Regions from separate parts of the Volucribacter amazonae genome, predicted to be linked through region 2. Evidence: riboswitches for the same ligand, from Rfam matches in the RefSeq annotation. Region 2 holds a riboswitch; the other holds the start of a gene.
What was found. Region 2 has a riboswitch for lysine ahead of A6A20_RS00920 (Na+/H+ antiporter NhaC family protein). Riboswitches for the same ligand answer to the same signal wherever they lie in the genome.
Positions count from the first base shown of each region.

Region 1 (7,338 bases), 1.8 Mb from region 2:
CCGCTTTTGACATGACCACCACATCAGGCTCAATTCCTGCGTGTTCAAAAGCAAACATTTTACCAGAACGGCAGAAGCCCGCTTGCACTTCATCTAAAATTAACACAATGCCATGTTTTTTCGTCACTTCACGAATTTTTTGTAACCATTTTACTGGTGCAGTAACCACACCACCTTCGCCTTGAATAGCTTCAAGAATTACCGCAGCAGGTTTAACCACACCACTTTCAACATCTTCAATAAAGTTTTCAAAATAATAGGTTAACGCTTCAACGCCCGCTTCTCCCCCCAAACCTAATGGGCAACGGTATTCATGAGGATAAGGCATAAATTGCACGCCAGGCATCATATTTTGTACTGCATTTTTGGCATTAAGATTACCTGTCATCGCCAGTGAACCTTGTGTCATACCATGATAGCCACCTGAAAAGGCAATCACATTACCACGCCCAGTATAAGTTTTCGCAAGTTTTATTGCAGCTTCTGTACCGTCTGCACCAGAAGGACCACAAAATTGTAAACAATATTGATCTTGCGGAAAAAAGGATAATAATTCTTCAGTAAAAGCATCTTTTAACGGCGTAGTTAAATCAAGTGTATGTAAAGGTAAACCGCTAGCTAATACATCTTGAATAGCTTGAATAATCGCTGGATGATTATGCCCTAACGCTAAAGTCCCCGCCCCCGCTAAACAATCAAGATATTCATTACCTTCAACATCAGTTACCCAGCAACCTTGTGCTTTTGCAATAGCTAAAGGCAATTTACGAGGATAACTGCGTACATTGGATTCCATTTTGTTTTGGCGAGATAAATAATAGTCGTTTGTTGCCTGATTAATTGGCATGACAGGAGTTGTTGTCATTATTCATAACCTTCTAAATTTGAGGTGAAAAAAATAAGTCGCTGCCTTGCGGAAAGCCTAAGCTTTCTTATTCGATAAAACAATAAGATGCCATGGGGCATTGACTCGCTACTTATTAAAAAAAGCGTTTCAGCTTTTTTATGTATCATTTTTTAAGCTAAGGTTGCTTAATAAAAATGAGCGGGCAATAGTACCCTTTTTTTAACAATAAGGGAAATGCTTTTAGGGGCGATGAGTTAATTTTTTATACTTGAAAGCTATTATCATCGTTTCATGTATAGACGTTTCAATTTAACATCATAAATTTTAATTTTTGATTGACAAAAAATCCGTTTAACGTTATTTGTATAGACCACAGAAGAGGTGCGTTACTCAGGCAGTTATTTTTTAGATTTCGGGATCAATAAATTAAATCAACAATTTAATTTAGTAAAAAATAATCAGGGGAGTGTTCGCCGAGATAACTATTTTGTCCGAACAAATAGTTATCGGCCTTTAGGGTTGAATCTCTGAGGCTGTCATTTGCCATAAATAAAAGTGTAAATGGAGCGCTTCTACAATGATACTTGCATATTATTGTCTTTCTGCGTTTGCTTACCTCTCTGAATATTCTCTTAACTTATTTTACTTGTTTAAAGGAATCATCTATGTCCAATTATTCTGTTGCTAAATTTGGTGGTACTAGTGTTGCCGATTATGAAGCAATGCAAGCCTCAGCGAAAATTGTTATTGCCGATCCAAATACACGAGTAGTCGTACTTTCTGCTTCTGCTGGAATCACTAATTTATTAGTTGAACTTGCTAAAGGTTGTGATACCGAACAGCGTGAACAATGTTTTGCTAAAATTCGCCAAATTCAATATGCCATTCTTGATAAATTGAAAAATCCAAGTGTCATTCGAGAAGAAATTGACCGATTGCTTGCCAGTATTCAATCCTTATCTGAAGCGGCAAGCTTAGCAACATCTTCCGCTTTAACCGATGAACTAATTAGCCATGGCGAAATGATGTCTTCACTGATTTTTGTGGAGGTATTACGCGATTTAGGTCATACCGCTAGCTGGCTTGATGTACGTTCAGTAGTAGCAACGGATAGTCATTTTGGTAAAGCCGCACCAAACGATGAAAAAACCCAACAGAATTGTGATCAAGTCTTAAAACCTTTAGTGGAAAATGGTGAATTAGTCATTACCCAAGGATTTATTGGACGTGATGATATGGGCAAAACAACTACCTTAGGGCGTGGTGGCTCGGATTATACTGCTGCATTATTAGCAGAAGTCTTAAAAGCCAAAGATGTATTAATTTGGACAGATGTAGCAGGTATTTATACCACCGATCCACGTATTACCTCGGCGGCTAAACGTATTGAAACCATTAGCTTTGCCGAAGCTGCAGAAATGGCAACCTTTGGCGCAAAAGTTTTACACCCAGCAACCTTATTACCTGCGGTACGCAGCAATATTCCTGTCTATGTTGGCTCAAGTAAAGCACCTGAACAAGGCGGTACTTGGGTAACAAGAGATCCACATTTACGCCCAACTTTCCGTGCTATTGCATTACGCCGAGAGCAAACCTTATTAACCTTATCTAGCCTAAGTATGCTACACGCTCAAGGTTTTCTGGCAAAAGTCTTTAGCATTTTAGCTAAACATAAAATTTCCGTAGATACCATTACCACCTCCGAAGTAAGCATTGCCTTGACCTTAGACAAAACAGGTTCAGCCTCTTCAGGTGCAGAATTATTATCTAACGCTTTAATTACCGAGTTAAGTGAGCTTTGCAATGTTAAAGTAGATACTGGCTTGGCGTTAGTTGCCTTAATTGGTAATGATTTACATATTGCCGCAGGGGTAGCCAAACAAATCTTCACAGCCTTGGAAGATTACAATGTGAGAATGATCAGCTATGGTGCAAGTACGAATAACATTTGTATGCTAGTGAATGGTAGCCAAGCGGACGATATTGTAAGCAAATTACATCAAGCATTATTTGCTTAAATAATAGAACAGAAATAAGGGCAATTAGGTTTCTGCTTGATAGCCCTTATCTTCTAAACTAGGATTTTTTGCCCCTTGTTTAGCCAATAGATCACAGCGTTCATTCTCGCTATGGCCTGCATGCCCCTTAACCCAATGCCAATTTACCTGATGTTGTTGCACAAGCTGATCCAATAAGATCCATAAATCCTGATTTTTAACCGCACTTCCATTACTGGTTCGCCAATTTTTCTTTTTCCAATTAAAAATCCATTGTGTTATCCCATTTTTCACATATTGACTATCACAATATAAATCCACAGCACAAGGTTGCTTTAAACATTTTAAACCCTCAATAACAGCCAACAATTCCATACGGTTATTGGTGGTAACAAAATAGCCCTGAGAAAGTTCTTTTTCATGTTGTTGATAACGTAGCAATACCCCTATTCCACCAGCACCGGGATTACCTAAACAAGAACCATCAGTAAAAATTTCAATCTTTTTTTGCATAAATATTTGTTACAATAACCATCAATAATTCCGATCATAACGCAAAATTTATTATGAACCTAGAAATTAATACGCAACGACAAATTGTACTGGATACTGAAACCACAGGTATGAACCAATTAGGTGCTCATTATGAAGGGCATTGCATTATTGAAATTGGAGCAGTAGAAATTATCAATCGCCGTTATACTGGCAGAACCTTTCATGTATATATCAAACCCGATCGTCCCGTTGATCCTGAGGCAGTAAAAGTCCATGGTATTACTGATGAAATGCTAGCGGATAAACCGCCTTTTGCAGAAATTGCCGATGAATTTTTAGAATTTATTCAAGGTGCGGAATTATTAATTCACAATGCTCCCTTTGATGTGGGCTTTATGGATTATGAATTTAGCAAACTAGGCAAAAATATCAAAACAGAGCAAATCTGCAAAGTAACGGATACGCTACAAATGGCTCGCCAAATGTTCCCGGGTAAACGCAATAACTTAGATGCACTTTGCGATCGCCTTGCCATTGATAATAGTAAACGTACCCTACATGGAGCATTACTCGATGCGGAAATCTTAGCTGATGTTTATCTCACTATGACAGGGGGGCAAACCAGTTTATTTGATGAAAATATCATTGATGAATCTCAACCCTTAGAAAATATTGAGGATAAACAACAAACCCAAATCAATAATGCAACACAACAGCATCAACTAAAATGCCTTGCCCCAACAGAAGAAGAACTTTTAGCCCACCAAAAATATTTAACATTGATTAATAAGAAAAGTGGCGATAAATGCTTATGGACTTTATGCCAACAAGATGAACAAAAACGGCATTGATGTTTATTTCCTAATCAGTTAACGCAAATTTATAGAAAACAAATAAAAAAGAGGTTGACGCTCAAGCTAATCCCAATTATTATGCACCACACAAAGCGGAGTGGTAGTTCAGCTGGTTAGAATACCTGCCTGTCACGCAGGGGGTCGCGGGTTCGAGTCCCGTCCATTCCGCCAATTATTCCAATAATCTTTCTTCATATCAATTTAATATCAAACTCTCCGCTAAGAAAACCTCAATATTTGGAAATAGTTTCTATTGTTGCCAAAAAATTTCGTGAGCAAATTCAATATTTTCATAGTGGTTTCAAATTAAAATAGGACGACTATATTTAGCTAATTTGCTCACATTAAAGTGTAATACTTAGTGAATAAACACAAAATACACCGCAATGGCTACCACAAAACGATAAATAGCAAATGGCACAAAAGAGATTTTTTTGATGATATTTAGGAAGGTTTTAATCGCTATTAATGCCACAATAAAAGCAGTTACAAAGCCAACTGCAAACATAGGTAAATCCGCAAGACTAAGGAAATCAAGACTTTTATATAAATCTAGCACTGTCGCGCCCATCATCATAGGTACTGCCAAAATAAAAGAATATTCAGCGGCAGCTTGGCGTCCTACTCCCATTAATAATCCTCCTGAAATGGTTGCCCCTGAACGAGAAAAGCCAGGCCATAAGGCTAAACATTGAAACAAACCGATAGCAAAGGCTTGTTTATAGCTCATTTGATCTAAGGTGCTAGCACTCACTTGAGGGCGATATTTTTCCGCCAGTAATAACAAAATCCCCCCTGCGACCAAGGCATACATTACCATTTCAGGGCTAAATAAACTTTTTATTTTGCTATGAAAAATCAGCCCCAAAACGACCGCTGGAATCATGCCTAAAATAATATGTATTAAGGTTAAGTGCGGTTGGTTTTTATCTTGTTTTTGCCCAAAATGAATGCCAATTAAGCCAAACATTTTACGCCAAAACACTACCACCACCGCCAAAATAGAACCTAACTGAATAATGACCTCAAATGTAGCCGCCTTATCGCCCTCAAAACCTAACAAATGACCCACAATAATCATATGCCCTGTGGAAGATACAGGTAAAAACTCGGTCAACCCTTCCACAATTCCTAAAATCAATGCAATTAATAATTCAGACATAATTTCCTCAAAAAATAATTAAAAAAACCACCGCACTTTTTATGCGTTATCAATACCAAAAGTAAGCACTTGTTTAATATCCGTTGCATTTAATGCAATCATTAATAATCGATCTACCCCTAACGCCACACCTGCACAATTCGGCATACCTGCTTGCAAGGCGGCAATAAAACGATAATCTATTTTTTGTGGGGATAAGCCCAATTTTTGCCGTTGGCGATTATCTTGTTCAAAACGGCTCAACTGTTCTTTACTATCCGTTAATTCGTGAAACCCATTGGCTAATTCTAGCCCTTTGTAATAAAACTCAAAGCGTTCGGCAACACGATGATCTTCGGAACTGACCTGTGCCAATGCCGCTTGGCTGGCAGGGAAATGATACACCGCCATGGGGCGTTCTAAACCAATATTAGGCTCAACTACCGCACTAAATAAAAATTGCAATAACGTATCTCTTGATTCATCAACAGAGGTTTGTAAACCATATTCTTGAGCTTTAGCCAATAATTCTGATTTTTCCGCCGAGAGGGGATCAAGCCCTACATATTGTTGAAAAACAAATTGATAGCTAAAACTTTCCGCTGGCTCGCAATCTAAAATTTGTTGGAGTAGATCATCCACTTCATTAATCAAACGATACATATCAAAATAAGGGCGATACCATTCCAACATAGTAAATTCTGGATTATGCTTACTTCCCGCCTCTTCATTACGAAATACCCGACAAAGCTGAAAAATAGGGCCACTTCCTGCGGCTAACAAGCGTTTCATATGATATTCTGGGCTTGTCATTAACCATAATGGCTTAGTCTGTTCACCAAAAGGGGCAATAAAATTTGTGCTAAACGTAGATAAATGCACATCGGTTACCCCAAATTCGCTAAGTACAGGGGTTTCAACTTCAAGCAAACCTCGGTCAGTAAAAAAACGCCGAATTTCCGCAATAATCTTTGCCCTCGCCAATAAATTCTCTATAGGGGCGGAGGGCTTCCATTGAATTTCATTCATAATATTTATTCCAAGTAAAAAATGTGGCTATTTTAGCGGAAAAATCAATATAACCAAAATGTAAGTGCTATGGGTAAGCTATTAATATAGTCGTTTCAATTTAAAATGAGACAAGGCGGCACGCCGAAGACAGTACAAGTAGTAAGGCGAGGCGTACCAACGCTGTATCATTTTAAAGTGAAATGACTATAAAATAAATTGAAAATAGACCGCACTTTACAATAGCCTTATTAAAAGACGATAAAAAAACTCCCTCATCAAACACATTCTATGGCAAAATAGCCCAAATTTCTTATTTGCTCACAAGGAAAAACAATGGATATTAGACATTTACGTTATTTTGTCGCCATTGTAGATAATGATTTCAATTTAAGTCGTACTTCACAACATCTGTATATTTCTCAACCAGCATTGAGTATGATGATTACTGAATTTGAACAACGGGAAAATGTGGCATTATTCAAACGTGCTCAAGGGCGGATTGTAGGATTAACTTATGTGGGGGAAAATTATTATCGTGATGCCAAAGAGATTTTGCTCAAATATAATCAAATGCACAAAAATTTGCATCAAAGCACCACGCAACTCACTGGTAATATTGTCATTGGTATTCCCCCTTTGGTGCTGTCAGTGATTTTTTCTGAAACTATGCCAAAATTGATTTTAAATAACCCAGCAATCAATTTCACGATCAAAGAGCAAGGAGCATTTATCTTAAAAAATGAACTGTTACTGGAAAATATTCATTTTGCTTCATTACTTTACCCCGAACGTATCTCCAAAAATATCATTGATTCCTTTGTCATTCATCATTCAGAGCTAGCCGTTTTTTGTTCACCTGAGCATAAACTTGCTAACCAAGAATATATTCATTGGCAGGATTTACATACCCAAAAAATGGCGATCTTTGATAATACCTTTATGATTTATCATCAACTCACTGAAGCCTTTGAAACTCATAACATTTATCCACAA
Region 1 covers NZ_LWID01000001.1:1,978,677-1,986,014, reverse strand. Annotated here, with positions in the region: gene A6A20_RS09515 (diaminobutyrate--2-oxoglutarate transaminase) at 1-865, opposite strand, end outside; lysine riboswitch at 1,216-1,427, shown strand; gene lysC (lysine-sensitive aspartokinase 3) at 1,513-2,865, shown strand; gene rnhA (ribonuclease HI) at 2,890-3,357, opposite strand; gene dnaQ (DNA polymerase III subunit epsilon) at 3,411-4,190, shown strand; tRNA gene A6A20_RS09495 (tRNA-Asp) at 4,288-4,364, shown strand; gene bacA (undecaprenyl-diphosphate phosphatase) at 4,552-5,355, opposite strand; gene epmA (elongation factor P--(R)-beta-lysine ligase) at 5,395-6,363, opposite strand; gene A6A20_RS09480 (LysR family transcriptional regulator) at 6,679-7,338, shown strand, end outside.
Region 1: it holds a riboswitch for lysine, as region 2 does, so the genes downstream of both, lysC (lysine-sensitive aspartokinase 3) here and A6A20_RS00920 (Na+/H+ antiporter NhaC family protein) in region 2, are expected to answer to the same signal.

Region 2 (7,338 bases):
ACATCTTGCACATCAGCAATGGTAATCACATTGGTGGTACTCATACCGATAAATAATTTATTGTCCGAATTATCAATCAAAATGTTGGCATAATAATATACCGCATCAGTGCTACTTACCGATTCACTGTATTCATCATCAGTAAGTGTACTCATCGCAGGATCTACGGAATGAATGGTGGAATGATAGTGAATATCAGGATCAGAGAGTGTGGTAAAGCTTACTTCCTGACCAGCTTTAATTTTTGTAATATCGCCCTCAGAAATCTCCGCTTTAATTAACATTTTGCTTAAATCTGCCACTTGCACAATGGTTGGAGTGGTTTGATTGGCATTAACCGTTTGCCCTTCAGAAACAGGAATAGAAATAATCGTGCCATTAATAGGGGAAGTAATGGTGGTATAACCTAAATTAGTTTGAGCGGTATTCACTTCAATTTCAGCTTTTTTAATACTGGCTTGAATATCCTCAATATCCGCTTCTGCCGCAGCTAAGTTATTTTTTGCTGTATTAAAATCATCTAAGCTCGCTGATTTACGCTGATATAAGGTTTGAGTACGATCAAAGGCGGATTTTGCCACCTCATAAGCGATTTTTTTCGCTTTTAATTGAGCGGTATAAGAATCCAATTCCGCTTGAGCGGTATTTAAATTATTTTGCTGAGTGGTAGAATCAATTTCCGCAATCACATCACCTTGTTTAACCTGTTGCCCTAATTGTACATAAATTTTCTTAATTTGCCCCGATACCTGCGCCCCCACTTCAACACGATTAGCACTACGCACCGTACCATTGGCAATGACTGTTTTTTGTAAGTCGCCACGACTAACGGTTTCTGTTAAATAGGTAATTTGATTATTGTTTTTGCCATAGAAAAAATAGTAGCCTAGTAAGAGCAAGACAAGCACTATGATTATGGTTAAAATGCGTTTTTTGTTCATAAATATTCCAATCATAAAAAATTTAGTGAGCGATAGTCTAAGCTAAATTTCTTAACTAAATCTTAAGCATAAAGAATTACAAAATGAATGAATGTTCATTCAGGTGGCGTATTTTAAAGATTCTGCTTTGCAAAAGAAATAGTCAAAGCAAAGTTTTGCAGAAAATTACATTAGATGAAGTTAGTGTGGGGAATAACTTAAGCTTTTAATATATAATGACAGGCATTTATTCAAATTTTTTATGAGCGAGATCATATTTTTGGATCTTTCAGCTTGTCTTTATCAATAAGATTTTTAGAATGAATGATCTGTTTAACATTTATACTAAGGTTTAGTTATGTTTTCAACAATCTTCTCGCCATTATTGATTGGCAGTCTTCTCGGTTTTATTTTCCAGCGTTCTCGTTTTTGTTTGACAGGCGGCTTTCGGGAAATGTATCTCAGTAAAAATAATCGTATATTTTATGCATTTTTAATTGCCATTTTGCTACAAAGTATTGGCGTACTATGGTTAATTGAAATTGGCTATATCACTTCTCCATATAAAGATTTTTCACTGTTTTCTACCATTATTGGCTCATTGATCTTTGGTGTAAGTATTGTGCTTGCTAGTGGTTGTGCTACAGGGACTTGGTATCACGCGGGCGAAGGCTTGATAAGTAGTTGGATTGCACTCTTTATGTATATGTTAAGTGCGGCAATGATGCGTTATGGTGCATTAAATGATATGCAAAAATTTATGGGACAATATTGGCGAATGAATGATAATCTTGCACAAAGTTTACAAATTTCTGTTTGGTGGCTTGTTGCTATTTTAGCCATTATTACTGCTTTTGGGGTTTATACAACATTGCGTAAACCTAAGTTAAAAATAGCTAGTTTACCTGCAAAATATCAAGGTATTCGCCATTTTTTATTTGAAAAGCATATTCATCCATTTTGGGCAGCAATATTTATTGGAATTTTGGCATTGTTAGCTTGGCTATCAAATGCTGTGGTAGGTAAAAGTGCAGGATTAGGTATTACAGGTCCTTCTGCCAATATTATTACTTTTTTAATAACAGGCGATACTTCTCGTATAAATTGGGGCGTATTTTTAGTACTTGGTATTCTAATAGGATCATACCTTGCCGCTAAAGGGAGTAGTGAGTTTAAATGGCGTTTACCAGATTTGGCTACTGTAAGAAATAGTGTAATTGGCGGCTTATTTATGGGCATTGGTGCGTCTCTCGCTGGCGGCTGTACCATTGGCAACGGTTTAACAGCAACGGCGGTAATGAGTAGTAAAGGCTGGATTTCTTTATTTTTTATTATGTTAGGTGTTTGGGCAATGAGCTATTTTGTTTATGTCCGCCCACAAAAGTTATAGTTGCCCCATTTTAAATTAATATGGCGTTGGTATGTCTTGTTGTACGATTTGTACTGTATTTCAGTGTATCGCCGTCTTATTTTAAATTAAACGACTGTATCATAACCAAGAGGAGAAAATTATGCGTTATGAATTAGATACCAAAGGGCATTTATGCCCTTACCCATTAATGCAAGCTAAGAAAAAAATTGTTGAGTTACAAATTGGCGATGAATTAGCGATACAATTTACTTGTGCAGAAGCTACTGAAAATTTACCTCGTTGGGCTGCCGAAAATGATTATCCTGTTATTCATTTTGCTCAAATTGGTGATGCTACTTGGGAGATTGTAATAAAAAAGGCATAATAACAACATATTATTATTGATGATTATCCCTCTTAATAAGAGGGATTTTTACTATTTTAAAGATAATGGCTCTACAGGTTGATTTAAGGAAATAATATGGCAAAAATCGGTCCTCACGAGGGTATTGAATTACAATTAATGTTACAAGGCAAAAAACAAGTAGCGCTGTTTTTTGATGGCATTATTCCTGATGAAATGTTGACTTATATTGAAAGTCGTTATTTTTCTACTATTGAGAAATATTATTGCCCGCCTAATGGTTTTTATACCATCGTATTTAAGGAAGAATATCGTCAACAAGCCGAACATCTTTCCTCTTTAATAGGAATATCGGGATTTGATCCCGAGCGAGAACGAGAAATTGGTAAAATTTTGGGTTATGACTCAGAAGATATTGAATTTTTTATTGCTCTCTGTCAGCAAAGGTTGATAGAGTAGAGGAGTGAATAGAATTAAAAAATAGTATTAGTTTACTATAATTGGTTTTACCTTATACAAAAGTGCGGTGTGTTTTTTTGCTTTTATTTATATGAAATAAATTTTTATTTTACGATTATAATTTATCGAGATATTAAACATTTCAAATGTGTAAAAAAGACTTTTGCTTTTAGAGGATTATGAAAGGATAATTTTATTATAAATGGTGCCTAGGGTCGGACTCGAACCGACACGTTTATTCAACGGCGGATTTTGAATCCGCTGCGTCTACCAATTTCGCCACCCAGGCAATTAATGGCAGTGATTATACAGTGGTAAGTGATGATTGCAAGAAAAAAATGAAGTAAGTTATTTAATTGCATTAAATTTCAGCAGTATTTAAGCCAGTAGATTAGACTGGATTTATTATAATCGTCCTACTTTAAAATAATACGGTGTTGGTACGCCTTATTGTACTTTTTGTACTGTCTTCGGCGTACCGTCTTGTCTTATTTTAAATTGAAACGACTATAATTAAAAAACAATGGTTTTATTTTGGAAAACAAAAATTCTATCTTGTAAGGCAAGATCTAATGCTTTACTTAAGACGGTTTTTTCTACATCTCTGCCCGCTTTCATCATAGCTTCTGCATTATAGGTATGATCAACATTGATGACATTTTGCAAAATAATTGGGCCTTGATCTAATTCGTTATTAATAAAATGTGCTGTTGCCCCAATAATTTTTACTCCTCTTTCATAAGCCTGATGATAAGGTTTAGCACCAATAAAGGCAGGTAAGAAAGAATGATGAATATTAATGACACGATTAGGGTAACGGCTTACAAACTCAGGATTAAGCACACGCATATATTTAGCCAATACAATATAATCAGGCGAATATTCATCAATTTTATCAGCTAATAATTTGTCGTGTTCAACACGTGTGAGATTTTGATGACTAATGCAGAAGAATGGAATATCAAATTTTTCTACTAATGATCTTAATGTATCGTGATTACCAATGACCGCAGCAATTTCAACATTTAAGCTACCATAATAATTTTTCATTAATATATCGCCAAGGCAATGAGCTTCTTTGGTAACTAAAATTACAATGCGTTTCTTTTGTTTACTAATTAGTCGGCAATTTGTACCTTGTGGGAGAGCAAGATTAAGATCTTCTAATAAGGTTTGTTCGTTAAAAATACCTTGTAATTGGGTACGCATAAAAAAGTGTTTGGTTTCAAAATCAACAAATTCGTTATTATGTAGAATATTTAATTGATGTTTATAACAAATATTGGTTATTTTGGCGATTAAACCTTTATCATCTGGGCAATCAGTTAATAAAATTTTATTTTCAATCATAATGTTATTTTTCCGAATAAAAACAATAAAACCCATATATTATGGGTTTTATTGTCAAAGATTTTATGGATTAAATTTCAAAAGAAGATAAGGATTTTCCAGCATCTACGGCTTGTTTGATGACTCTAGGCATTCTTCCTTGACCAGTCCAAGTTTTGACAATGCCATTTTCTTCGTATTGGTATTTAGCTGGTTTTGGTTCTCTTTTTTTACGTTTAGGTGTTTCGCCACCTAATAATTCAATCAAATCTTCAGCATTAATACCATCTTGCTGTAATAATTCTTTATATTTTTCTAATTTTTCTAAGCGTTGTTGTTCTTTGGCTTGTAATTCAGCGGCTTCTTGATGTTTTTCTTTTACCACTAAAGTTAATTTTTCTAAAATAGATTTTAATTCTTCTAAAGAAAGTTCACGGGCTAAAGCTCGTAAGCTACGAATATTAGTAAGTGTTTTTAATACGTCAGACATAAAATTCCTCCTATGATTTATTCATTACGCTAAGCAATTATAATTATAATAATTATAATAGGCAATAAAAATATGCTTATTTAGGATTAATTTATCTTATATTGCTTAACTAATTAGATCTAAATTAAATGGAATAATGAAAAGTTGTCTTTTTATAATAGGAGGAACAATGAATATTTAGCATATCAGATTAATCAATAATTTCTATTGTCATTTGATGAAGATTATCGTAATCTTAGCACTTCCGCATATGTAGAGGCGCAAATGTTATAAGTATTTTTTCTGAGCGGATAGCAATGAGGAAAAAAGAAAGGAATATTTGCCGAAATCAATCAAAAGTCATTTTGATTGGTTGGGGGCGTTATTGAAAGGTACGTCACTGCCATAGTATGTTTATGTTCACTATGGAGCGCTACTGTTAGGTGGTTCAATTAACCGACCTGTTATAATCAATTTGATTATTTCATTCAGTAGATCTCCCTTATTTTTTATATTTAGGTAGAGGTCATGCAACTTATTAATTATTCTACGTCAATATGGTCAATTATTCCGCCGTTATTGGCACTGAGTTTGGCGATTGTTACACGTAAAGTTATTTTTTCATTAAGTATTGGTATTCTGGTTGGGGCGTTAATGCTCGGCGGTGGTCATTTGCTTACTTCTTTAATTTATCTTAAAGAGAATATTTTATCCTTAGTTTATGATGTAGAGGCACAGGGATTAAACGCCGATAATATTAATATTTTAATTTTTCTATTATTATTGGGAATATTGACCGCACTTTTTACTGTATCAGGCAGTAATCAAGCCTTTGCAAATTGGGCAAAAAAACGCATAAAAGGACGGCGAGGGGCAAAATTAATGGCTGCATCATTAGTATTTGTTACCTTTATTGATGATTATTTCCATAGTTTAGCGGTTGGCGCTATTGCTCGTCCTGTTACTGATAAATTTAAGGTATCTCGTGCTAAACTTGCTTATATTTTGGATTCAACCGCCGCACCAATGTGTGTATTAATGCCTGTATCTAGTTGGGGAGCTTATATTATTACCCTAATCGCAGGATTATTAGCCACTTATTCTATTACCGAATATTCTCCGATAGGCGCATTTATGGCGATGAGTGTGATGAACTATTACGCTATTTTTTCCATTATTATGGTTTTCTTAGTAGCATATTTTTCCATTGATATAGGTTCAATGGCAAGGCATGAGCAAGCAGCATTAGCGAAAAATAATGATGACAATGAAGAGATTATGGTAACAGGGAGAATGCGTAATTTAGTGTTTCCTATTGTTACCTTAATTGTTGCGACGGTTTTTATGATGCTCTATACAGGTAACCAAGTTCTTAGTGCAGAAGGAAAACCTTTTAGTGTGCTAGGTGCGTTTGAAAATACCACTGTTGGGATTTCTTTAGTATTTGGTGGGGTAAGTGCTTTAGTTGTATTAACCCTTTGTATTATAGCAGGACGCCATGTTGATATTGCCACTTATTTTCGTGCTTGGGTTTTAGGTATGAAATCAATGTCAGGGGCAATTTTAATTTTATTTTTTGCTTGGACAATTAATAATGTAGTAGGGGATATGAAAACAGGGGAATATTTATCCACCCTTGTTTCAGGCAATTTTGCCATAGAATTATTGCCGGCCTTATTGTTTGTACTTGCTACCGCAATGGCATTTGCCACAGGAACAAGTTGGGGAACCTTTGGGATTATGTTGCCGATAGCGGCAGCTATTGCGGCGAATGCAGCGCCTGAATTATTGCTCCCTTGTTTATCTGCGGTAATGGCAGGGGCGGTTTGTGGCGATCATTGTTCGCCTATTTCGGATACCACCATTCTTTCTTCTACTGGGGCAAAATGTGGTTTAATGGATCATGTTACTACACAATTACCTTATGCTATGTTAGTGGCGCTATCTACTGTGGTAGGCTATTTGGTGATTGGTTTTACTTCTTCAATGTTATATGCTTTTATTGCCACAGCCATAGTTTTTACTATTCTTATTCTACTTTGTAGAAAGAAACAAATTTAATGTAACGATAAAAAACCTGCTAATTGGCAGGTTTTTTATTAAGTGCGGTGCAATTTTCTAAAATATTCTTTATTCATTTTATAGTATAGTTATTCCCCATTGCCTTTTTTAAATTATAATGTATTATATTTATTACATTTAGTGTAATTATTATTTTACAACAAGAACAACGGTATTAATGGAGTGAAAAATGAATAAAGATAGCTTGCATAATGTACATATTATTGATGAAAAAGTTTTAGTAACCCCTTATGAACTCAAGCAAAAATTGCCATTATCCCCAGAGCTACGCCAACAAATTCAGCAATCACGTCAAGATATTGCTAAGATTATTCATAAACAACAGGATAAGTTATTAGTGGTGGTTGGGCCTTGTTCTATTCAC
Region 2 covers NZ_LWID01000001.1:186,878-194,215, reverse strand. Annotated here, with positions in the region: gene A6A20_RS00955 (efflux RND transporter periplasmic adaptor subunit) at 1-941, opposite strand, end outside; gene A6A20_RS00950 (YeeE/YedE family protein) at 1,279-2,310, shown strand; gene A6A20_RS00945 (sulfurtransferase TusA family protein) at 2,432-2,656, shown strand; gene A6A20_RS00940 (hemocin immunity protein) at 2,753-3,094, shown strand; tRNA gene A6A20_RS00935 (tRNA-Leu) at 3,298-3,383, opposite strand; gene purU (formyltetrahydrofolate deformylase) at 3,608-4,444, opposite strand; gene A6A20_RS00925 (H-NS family histone-like protein) at 4,515-4,913, opposite strand; lysine riboswitch at 5,159-5,336, shown strand; gene A6A20_RS00920 (Na+/H+ antiporter NhaC family protein) at 5,421-6,953, shown strand; gene A6A20_RS00915 (3-deoxy-7-phosphoheptulonate synthase) at 7,144-7,338, shown strand, end outside.